Regions from separate parts of the Ochrobactrum sp. 19YEA23 genome, predicted to be linked through region 3. Evidence: riboswitches for the same ligand, from Rfam matches in the RefSeq annotation. Region 3 holds a riboswitch; each other region holds the start of a gene.
What was found. Region 3 has a riboswitch for cobalamin ahead of QBD01_RS20745 (TonB-dependent receptor domain-containing protein). Riboswitches for the same ligand answer to the same signal wherever they lie in the genome.

Region 1: it holds a riboswitch for cobalamin, as region 3 does, so the genes downstream of both, QBD01_RS13295 (ABC transporter substrate-binding protein) here and QBD01_RS20745 (TonB-dependent receptor domain-containing protein) in region 3, are expected to answer to the same signal.
Region 2: it holds a riboswitch for cobalamin, as region 3 does, so the genes downstream of both, nrdH (glutaredoxin-like protein NrdH) here and QBD01_RS20745 (TonB-dependent receptor domain-containing protein) in region 3, are expected to answer to the same signal.

What each region holds. Positions count from the first base shown of each region.
Region 1 covers NZ_JASAMQ010000004.1:383,045-386,320, reverse strand. The annotation lists tRNA gene QBD01_RS13310 (tRNA-His) at 27-103, shown strand; gene QBD01_RS13305 (hypothetical protein) at 237-404, shown strand; gene QBD01_RS13300 (RcnB family protein) at 555-905, opposite strand; cobalamin riboswitch at 1,085-1,334, shown strand; gene QBD01_RS13295 (ABC transporter substrate-binding protein) at 1,517-2,545, shown strand; gene QBD01_RS13290 (iron ABC transporter permease) at 2,542-3,276, shown strand, end outside.
Region 2 covers NZ_JASAMQ010000005.1:230,964-234,239, reverse strand. The annotation lists gene nrdE (class 1b ribonucleoside-diphosphate reductase subunit alpha) at 1-1,179, opposite strand, end outside; gene nrdI (class Ib ribonucleoside-diphosphate reductase assembly flavoprotein NrdI) at 1,155-1,577, opposite strand; gene nrdH (glutaredoxin-like protein NrdH) at 1,603-1,824, opposite strand; cobalamin riboswitch at 2,140-2,355, opposite strand; gene QBD01_RS14950 (SDR family oxidoreductase) at 2,452-3,276, opposite strand, start outside.
Region 3 covers NZ_JASAMQ010000009.1:104,202-107,477, forward strand. The annotation lists gene QBD01_RS20745 (TonB-dependent receptor domain-containing protein) at 1-1,757, opposite strand, end outside; cobalamin riboswitch at 1,895-2,115, opposite strand; gene QBD01_RS20750 (ABC transporter permease) at 2,298-3,276, opposite strand, start outside.

The DNA.
Region 1 (3,276 bases), on a different contig from region 3:
TGAGGCGCTTGATCCGGCAAAGGTACGCGGTCGTAGCTCAGTTGGTTAGAGCGCAGGATTGTGGCTCCTGAGGTCGTTGGTTCAACTCCAACCGACCGTACCATTTCTCTCTCAGGCCATTTCACTAACACATTGAGTTTACTGCGGGATTGGACAATCTCGCCGTGACGCCGTTGTCGCTTGCGGCAAACTTGGCTACATTCTCGGCTTTGAAGGCTATATTCAAGGACCTCGCAATGATCGGATGCATGCCGCCGCTTATCCTGCTGATTTTGGGGGCTGGCATTGGTGCATTGATCGGCGGCAGCACCGATGCTGTTTATGGCGGGCTTGTCGGCCTTGCCATCGGGCTTGTTGTGATGGTCATTCTTATATGGATATTGATGAAAGCCCGCAATCGATAGGCCGCTTTACCCGACCGCCACGAGTGAGTTTTATCGGCGTATGTACGTTTGGTAAGCCAATTCCGGTTGCAGTTTTCCAGGAAAACAACAAAGGCCAGAGCTGAGCTCTGGCCTTTGTTTGTAAATACTGGAGGTCAAATCTGGCTGGGCTTAACGGCCAGCGAGAATGCCTGCAATGATACCGGTTGCGGTGGTGACAAGCAGGAACTGGTTGTCGACTTTCACCCAGCGCTGGCCCGGACCCGGACGGCGGAGGCCGTAGCGATTGTAGTCGCGCACTTCCGGATGACGACGCCAGTCATTGTAACGCTGGCCCTTGGACCAATGCTGACGGCCATGATCACGACGATCATTGCGGCCGAATTCCTTGCCATGCGACGGGCGTGGCTTCTGCTCCATGCGGTGCGGACCCGGCTTGCGCTGATAATCCTGCGCCTGTGCTGCCAGCGGCGCGCCGATGAAGGAAAGGGCTACGGCTGCAAGAATGACTTTTTTGAACATCATGTTCTCCTTTGCTGTGGGGTGGACAATATTGGGAGACGAGTGAACGGAAGATGAATGGCAGCATTTTGAAACATTAAATAAAATCAATGTGATATTAACGCTTTGTTAACCATGGCTTTATGTGTGTCGAAACCTGTTCGATCAGGATGGAAACACTTGACCGGTCCGGCATCGGAACGTAATAGTGTTACGACGGTTCCCCGACCGAGAGTGAAGGGGATTAATAGGGAACACGGTGAGGACGACCCGAAAAGGGACCAAGACCGTGGCTGCCCCCGCAACTGTAAGCGGATTGCTGTCCATCCTCGTGACGCCAACAGGCGTCATGCCACTGAGCTTGATCGTGCGAAGCACGAAAGGCGCGGGAAGGCAGATGGAAGCGACTATCCGCAAGCCAGGAGACCTGCCGTCATAGGGCCTTGAGCCCACCATCATCCATTGTCACGGGCGGGGATGCCCGGAGCAGGAGCAGGTTATGACAGCACATCGCGCTGCAAAGCGCCTTTTTACATCGTCATTCATATCCCCGGATATCTCCGTTTGCTCACGGTGCCTTATCGCTGCCGCCCGCTGACGTGGCCACATCTTTCATTATTTCGGGGATTCTCATGACATTCCACGGCAAGACGTCGTTCCGCGCAGCGCTATGCGCTCTTTCATTGTTCGCAGGCGTGCCGGCACTTCAGGCTGCAGAAACGCAATATCCGCTGACGCTGAAGAACTGCGGACGCGACGTTACTTTCAAACAGGCCCCGACGCGCGCGGTGGCTGTTGGCCAAAGCAGCACGGAAATTCTGTACAGCCTCGGTCTCGGCGATAAGGTGGTCGGCACGGCAGTGTGGTTTGGCCCGGTGCTCAAGGGCTTTGAAGAGGTCAATGCCAAGGTCAAGCGGCTGGCCGATAACGATCCGAGCTTTGAAAGCGTTCTGGCGCAGAAACCTGATATCGTGACGGCGGATTTCCAGTGGCATGTCGGACCGAACGGCATCGTCGCCAAGCCGGAACAGTTCGAGGAACTGGGCATACCAGCCTATACGTCGCCTTCGGATTGCGTCGGCAAGGATAATTCCGGCGGTGGCGATGGCGTGCGCACGGCAGCCTTCACGATGGATGTCGTCTATCAGGAAATCGGTGAGCTGGCCGCGATCTTCAATGTGCAGGATCGTGGTGAAAAGCTCATTGCCGAACTGAAAGGGCGTGAAGAAGCGGCGCGCAGCAAGATTGGCGCCAGCGGCGGCAAGCTGTCGGCGGCTGTCTGGTTCTCCAGCACGCAGATCGACGCCGACCCCTATATCGCCGGAAAGTTCGGCGCTCCGGCCTATATTCTGTCAGCGCTTGGCATCAAGAATGTGGTCGACAGCGAAGAAGAGTGGCCGACGGTCGGCTGGGAGACGATTGCAAAGTCCAACCCGTCGATGATCGTTGCTGCCAAGCTGGATCGCCGCCGCTATCCGGCGGACGATATTGCCGTGAAGCACAAGTTCCTCGAAAGCGATCCGGTGACGAGCCTGATGCCTGCCGTAAAGGGCGGTCATGTCTTCGACATGGATGCGCAGTCAATGAGCACGTCATTGCGGGTGATTGAAGGCATTGAAACGCTGGCGGCGGCCATCGCTGCCTCGGACCTCAACAAATGACGGCATTGGTGGCCATAGGAAGGCTTCCTTTCAGCAACAAGGTGAGCGCCGGGGTTCTGGCGCTCATTCTGTTGCTTGCCGCCCTGTGGCTGGGCGCGGCGATTGGTGAAACCGCCATACCGCTGGATGTGGTGGCGAAGACCGTCGCCAACCGGCTGTGGCATGCAGGCTATGTGCTCGATCCCATCGATGAGGGGATCGTGTGGAGCTATCGTCTCAGCCGCGCCGTGGTGGCGGCATGCTGCGGCGCGGCGCTGGCGCTTTCCGGCGTTGTGCTGCAATCGCTGCTGCGCAATTCGCTTGCCGATCCGTATATTCTGGGCATTTCCGCCGGGGCATCGACCGGGGCTGTCAGCGTTGCCATTCTTGGCATTGGCGCTGGCGTTCTCACGCTTTCGCTGGGCGCATTCATCGGGGCGATACTCGCCTTCGTTCTGGTTTCACTGCTGGCGCTGAAAGCCGGGCGCGGCAACAGCGCCATCATTCTGGCTGGTATAGCCGGCTCGCAGCTTTTCAACGCGCTGACCTCGTTCATCGTGACAAAGGCCGCCAATGCCGAACAGGCGCGGGGCATCATGTTCTGGCTGCTCGGCAATCTTTCCGGCGTGCGCTGGCCCGATGTGACGCTGGCGCTGCCTGCCTGCCTGATCGGCCTGATCATCTGCCTCTGGCATGCCCGCGCGCTCGATGCTTTCACCTTTGGCGCAGAATCCGCCGCTTCGCTCGGCATT
Region 2 (3,276 bases), on a different contig from region 3:
GAACATGATATAGGGATAGCCGGACTCGAACTGAATTTCCGCCAATACCTGGAAGAACTCACGCGCATTGATCTTCCGCTTGCGGATGCGCGCATCATCGACCATTTCGCGGTATTTTTCCGTGACGGAAATCTCGGTCAGCGGCTGACCATAGACCCGCTCCACGTCATAAGGCGAGAACAGATACATATCCTCGTTGTTGCGGGCGAGTTCAAAGGTGATATCCGGGATCACCACACCCAGCGACAAAGTCTTGATGCGGATTTTTTCGTCGGCATTCTCGCGCTTGGTGTCGAGGAAGCGCATGATATCGGGATGATGCGCATGCAGATAAACTGCACCCGCACCCTGTCGCGCACCAAGCTGATTGGCGTAGGAGAATGAATCTTCCAGAAGCTTCATCACCGGAATGATGCCCGAAGACTGGTTCTGGATCTGCTTGATCGGGGCGCCGGATTCGCGAATATTCGTCAGGCTCAAGGCCACGCCGCCGCCGCGCTTGGACAGCTGCAATGCGGAATTGATGGAGCGTCCGATGGACTCCATATTGTCTTCCACCCGCAGCAGGAAGCAGGACACGAGTTCGCCGCGCTGTTTCTTGCCAGCATTAAGGAAGGTTGGTGTTGCGGGCTGATAGCGACCGGAAATAATCTCATCGACAAGGTCGCGCGCAAGCTGTTCACTGCCACGCGCCAATGCCAGCGCCACCATGCAGACACGATCTTCATAGCGCTCCAGATAGCGCTTTCCGTCGAAGGTTTTCAGCGTGTAGCTGGTGTAATATTTGAAAGCGCCGAGAAATGTCGGGAAACGGAATTTCTTGGCATAGGCCTCATCGAAAAGGTCGCGCACGAAATTGAAGGAGTACTGGTCCAGCACCGCCTGTTCGTAATAGTTTTCGGTCACCAGATAATCGAGCTTCTCCCGCAGATTATGGAAGAAGACCGTGTTCTGGTTGACGTGCTGAAGGAAATATTGCTGCGCAGCCTGCCGGTCACGATCAAGCTGGATCTTGCCTTCATCGTCATACAGATTGAGCATCGCGTTCAGCGCATGATAGTCCAGCCCATCGGTAGACTTGACGGGCTTGGGGCTGTTCGACGCCGCCGCTTGCGGCGCGTCCTGCGTGACCGGCTCTGCGTCGCGCTCGCGGATCAGGGTTGTGTCTGCCGTGTCCAAAATCGTTCCATCCCGTTCCTGACATTGCCAATGTCTTCATCTGTTCCCAAAAGCTCGAAGCGATAGAGATAGGGAACCTGACATTTGGCAGAGATTATTTTGCCGGCTATGCCGAAAGCTTCGCCGAAATTGCTGTTGCCCGCGGCAATCACGCCGCGGATCAGCGAGCGATTGCCCGCATTGTTGAGAAAGCGGATGACGGGCTTGGGCACAGCCCCCTTGGTTCCGCCGCCGCCATAGCTTGGCGTCATGAGCACGAATGGTTCGTCTATCTGCAACGAGCCCGGTTCTTCCTCATCCCTTTGCAGGATGGGGATGCGCCTTGCGCGCATTCCAAGCCGCTCGACGAAACGATGTGTGTTTTCGGAGCGACTGGAAAAATAGACAAGGAGACCCATTGCCGAGCTCATGACAGAGCCACGGTCACGAAAGACCGTTGATCATATCCGGACGGAAGCCGGCCCAGTGGGTTTCTCCGGCCACAACGACGGGCACCTGACGGTAGCCCAGCCCCGTGACGAGATCGTAAGCGTCCATATCTGCAGAAATGTCGATGACCTGATAATCGATCCCCTGACGGTCGAGGGCACGGGTGGTTGCGGTGCACTGGACGCAAGCGGGTTTGCTATAGACGGTGACGTTCATTTCTTCCTCACTGGATGGGGCGCGAGCTGTCAAAGGCACAAGCCATCGGGACAGATGCGCATAAGAGATTGTTCGCGCATGGAACATGCGCGTTAAGGCGGACAAAATCGGGGAACAGTCAGCGATGCCTGAACACCACTGAACCGCGCAAAATCACCTCTGGAAAGGTGGACCTGAACTGAGAGAACAATACAAACTAGACAATGTGTCAGACATGGACTTCACCCCGAAGCTTGTGAGCGGGCATTCGGAGTAGCAATCGGCAAGAAGCACATCTCGCCTCAATGATTGCACACCAACCGGACACCCCGCCCGTGGACGTTCATTGCTCAAGGCAGGTCTCCTGGCTCACGGGTCAGCGCTCTTGTCGGTCTTCCCAGCTTACGCCAGTGACGTGATCAACAAGAACTCACCGCTTACAGTTGCGGGGGCAGCTTCGGCTTCGTCTCAACCTTCATGGCGGCGACTCACCGAATTCCCTCTTAGCTTTCGACTCATCGAATCGAAAGAACCTAGAACACTATATATAGTAGCCGAAGTTAAAAGACCGTCAACGGATAGTTGGTGAAAAGCGAAAAATCAGCAATCCATTTTGTAATGGCTGTGAAGAACGTGGATAACCGGACTTCATCGCGCTGGTTTGATCGGCTTCGGGCGAAATTCGGGCTTCAGAGCCTTGAGCGCCATACGATCCACGATTCGCGGCGCGATCAGCTTGAGCCAGCGCCCCAATCGCATTTGCCGCGTCATCAATACCTCGCGTTTGCGCCTCTGCAAACCATCGAGCATGAGACGCACCGCTTCTTCCACAGACATCATATCGTCTTCACGCACGCCGCTGGTTCCCAGCGCTTCACCGCTGGCGCCATAACCGACCTTGCGAATATCTGTCTTCACAACGCCCGGATAAACAATCGTCACGGAAATACCGCTGGGCTCCAGTTCCGAACGAAGTGCTTCGCAAAATCCGGAAAGCGCGAACTTTGTCCCACTATAGGCCGAGCGCCCCGGCACGCCGATCAAGCCCGCGACAGACGAGACCACCCCAATCCGTCCTTTGGTCTTTGCAAGGTGCGGAAGTGCGGCATGGATCGGCCAGATGCTGCCGAAGTAATTCAACTCCATAAGATCGTGCATCCAGTGCAGATCTTCCGGTTTGATTTCCGCGAAATTGGCGTGGGCCGACATGCCCGCATTGACGATCAGCGTGTCGATCCGGCCAAAAGTCGAGGCCGCTTTTTCAATCAAGGCAATGCAGGCATTGCGATCTGTAACATCGGTCGGCACGACCAGCACGGTGCTGCCCTCAAGCCGCAATTCTGTTGCCAGCTTTTCAAGCTTCTCGACATTACGCGCAGCCAGAACAAGAGCAGCCCCTGCGCGATCGCGATGCGCAATCTGGCGTGCGGTTTCCGCTCCGATACCGTCGGACGCGCCCGTTATAATCGTTAC
Region 3 (3,276 bases):
TCGATGGCATAGAGCGCCACGAAATCGGCCGTCACATAGCTGCCGAGCTTCTGCGTATTTGCCGCATCGGCATAGCGCGAACCGCCGTAAAAGACACGGCCCGTCAGGTCGAGCCCCTCAAACGGCGTATAGTTCACCTCGGCGGTCGCCTTGAAACGTTCGCGATAGGCAAGATCGGTGTCGTTTTCTTCATCAATGGGACGCTTGAAGTCCAGCACACCCTTCACACCCCACTGGTCATTGAAGCGATGGCCCAGTGTCGCCTCGAAGCCCGTAATCTGCGCGCGGGCCACATTATAGGGCAGATAGGAAGGCGCTGTGCTCATGATCGCATCGCGCAGTTCGTTGCGATAGAGCGCAAGATCGAGGCTGGTCGCGGCCGAAATCTGCCAGTTCAGCCCCACTTCATAGGAGCGCGACTTTTCCGGCTCCAGATCGGGATTGGCATAACCGGGATAATAAAGCTCGTTGAATGTCGGCGCGCGAAAGCCGGTCGCATAAGAGGAGCGCAGAACGAGATCGGGAACAATCTCATAGCTCGCGCCGATATTATAAGTTGTAACGTCGCCGAATTGCTGATTGTGGTCGTAACGCACGCCGCCATCCACGCGCAGTGCTTCATATTCCAGAGAATATTGGCCGAACACCGCCGCCAGATTGCGCCCCGTCTCGTCATAGTCGACAGTGGAATCGATGGTCTCGCGATAGGCTTCTACACCGCCGGTGACAACGTGTTTTGCCTTACCCGTTTCGAAACTTTTCTCCGTGGAAGCGAAGACGCCATAGCGCTTGGTTTCATACCGGTCGGAGCCGGACACGCCCTTGCGGAAATTGCGGCTACTGTCGATGCCGCTGCTGAACTCAAGCGTCGAAGACCAATCATCCGTATGATCGATCCGCGTACCGACTTTTCCCGTGAACGCAGTGCTGTAAGCCTCATTCGCGTATGGAGCAGTGGCGTCATACTGATTGCGGCCCCGGCTCAGAAGCCCGTCCGCATAGAGCCTGCCCCAGTCGAAGTCTTTTCCAAGCGAGAAGTTGAACGAGCCTTGCAGAAAGCCGTCCCGATCCGGCTCGTGCCCAAACGCATCAGAGCTGGTGAAATCATAGCCCTGCGTGCCGGTTATCGCCGCGCCAAAGGCATAATCGACACCAGCAGCGCTTTGTCCCTGTATCGAGCCGGATGCATATCCGCCCCAGGGATGAGTGACACCGGTGGTCAGGCTGCCGCACCATGAGCGCTCGCCGCAGGCTCCACCCTGTTTGGTAATGATGTTGATGACACCGCCCATCGCATCAGCGCCATATTGGGCCGAATGACCGCCCTTGGCGATCTCGATACGCTCGATGGAGGTCAGTGGAATATTGGCCAGCGCCGTTGTGCCGTCTGTTGCCGAGGCAGAACGCACGCCGTTGACCAGCACGACCGTTTGCGTGGACGACATGCCGCGCAGATAAATGTCCGACTTGGACCCCTGCCCGCCATTTGTCCTGATCGAAACGCCGCTATAGGTTTTCAGCAAAGATTGCAGGTCGGGTGCTGCCGAGCGCTCGATTTCAGCCGTATCGATGACCGTGACCGAAGATGTCGATCGCTGCAACGAGGTCGCACGGCGAAGCGGAGTGACGACGATTGTGTCGAGCACCACACCTGCATTCGCATCGTCCGTAGCACTGGCGGTTTGCGCAGATGCGTCAAGCGGATTTACAGCAGCAAAAGCCGCAGTCAGCAAAATCGATAATTTTGAAATATGCACCTAGGTCTTCTCCTGCAAGGCAGCATTGCCTGACCGCAGGTCGAAGAAATAAGGGAAACCCCGTCTCTCGTTCCGGCGGCAACATTTGTTCAATGTCACCGCTACGGAAAGCCGCGCCCCGACACGCCCCGCGTCGAAACTAGGTGACCGGATACGGCAGGTCTCCTGACTTCCGGGTCGCCGCTGTTCTTCCGCCTTCCCGAATGCGTCTGCACTCAGTGGCTTAATCGCCTCAGCGATTATGGAAGATAGCTCTCCGGTTACAGTTGCGGGGGCAGTCGCAGAATTGGCCAGATGGCCTCACCGCGTTCCCTTTTCATCCGCCTTTTACAGCGAAACCGTTTCCTGTTTCGAGCGTTAGCAAGGCTGACCCGGATTGGCAATGCGCCAAAAAGGCTTCGCCCTGAATCGCATTCTCAACGAAGCGATTCAGGGCATTGTTTTCAAAAGGCTTTGGTTCGAGCATTTCCAGCAAAAGTGCGCAGCGGTTTTGCGTAGGATAATGCGTGAAAACAAATGGCTAAAGCGGTTCCGACCGCTCTAGCGCAAGAACGCCCGGAAACGTTGCAGCGCAAAGTAAAACAGCACCGATCCGATGACGATCAGGGCCAGAAATTGCGGCCACACCACGCTTATGCCTGCCCCTCGAAACAGGATTGCCTGCGCCAAGATGACGAAATGCGTGTTGGGCGCCACCAGCATGATGTTCTGGATGATGTCCGGCATGCTTTCCCGCGGGGTCATCCCGCCTGAAAGCACCTGCAAAGGCATCAGGACCAGCATCAGCAACATGCCGAACTGCGGCATGGAACCGGCAACCGTCGCCAGGAAAATACCGAGGCTTGTCGTTGCGAAAAGCTGCAATGCGGCACCGGCCAGAAACAGGAGGACAGACCCATAAACCGGCACTGTCAGCAGGCCTTGCACGACAAAGACCAGCGCAAAAGCCGAAGCCACCAGCACGACCAGCCCCATGGACCAGACCTTGCTGACCATGATTTCAACAGGCGTTACCGGCATGACGAGCAGATGCTCGATGGTTCCGTGTTCGCGCTCGCGGATGAGCGCCGCGCCCGTCAGGATGATCGACAGCATGGTGACCGACGAAATGACATTGTTGATCGCGCCGAACCAGCTCTTGTTCAGGTCCTGATTGAAGCGGGATCGCAAATTGAGATCGACCTTCGTGTCCGCCGTGCCACGATAGCGGTTCAGAAACTCGTTCACCTCACCGGAAACGATGGACTGGACATAACCGCCGCCGGTGAAAGCCTGGCTCATGCGGGTTGCGTCCACGTTAAGCTGGATGGTCGGCGACCGCCCGGCCAGCAGATCGCGCTGGAAATTGGGCGGAATGTTCAGCGCAAACGTGTCCAGCCCCTCATCCATGCGACTGTCCATTTCGTAAGACGAAATGAGCTTGGGCGGCACGAAATAAGGCGGATAGAAAGCGGCGGTGATACGGCTGGAGACCGGCGACTGATCCTCATCGACAATGGCGATGGCCGCATTACTGAGG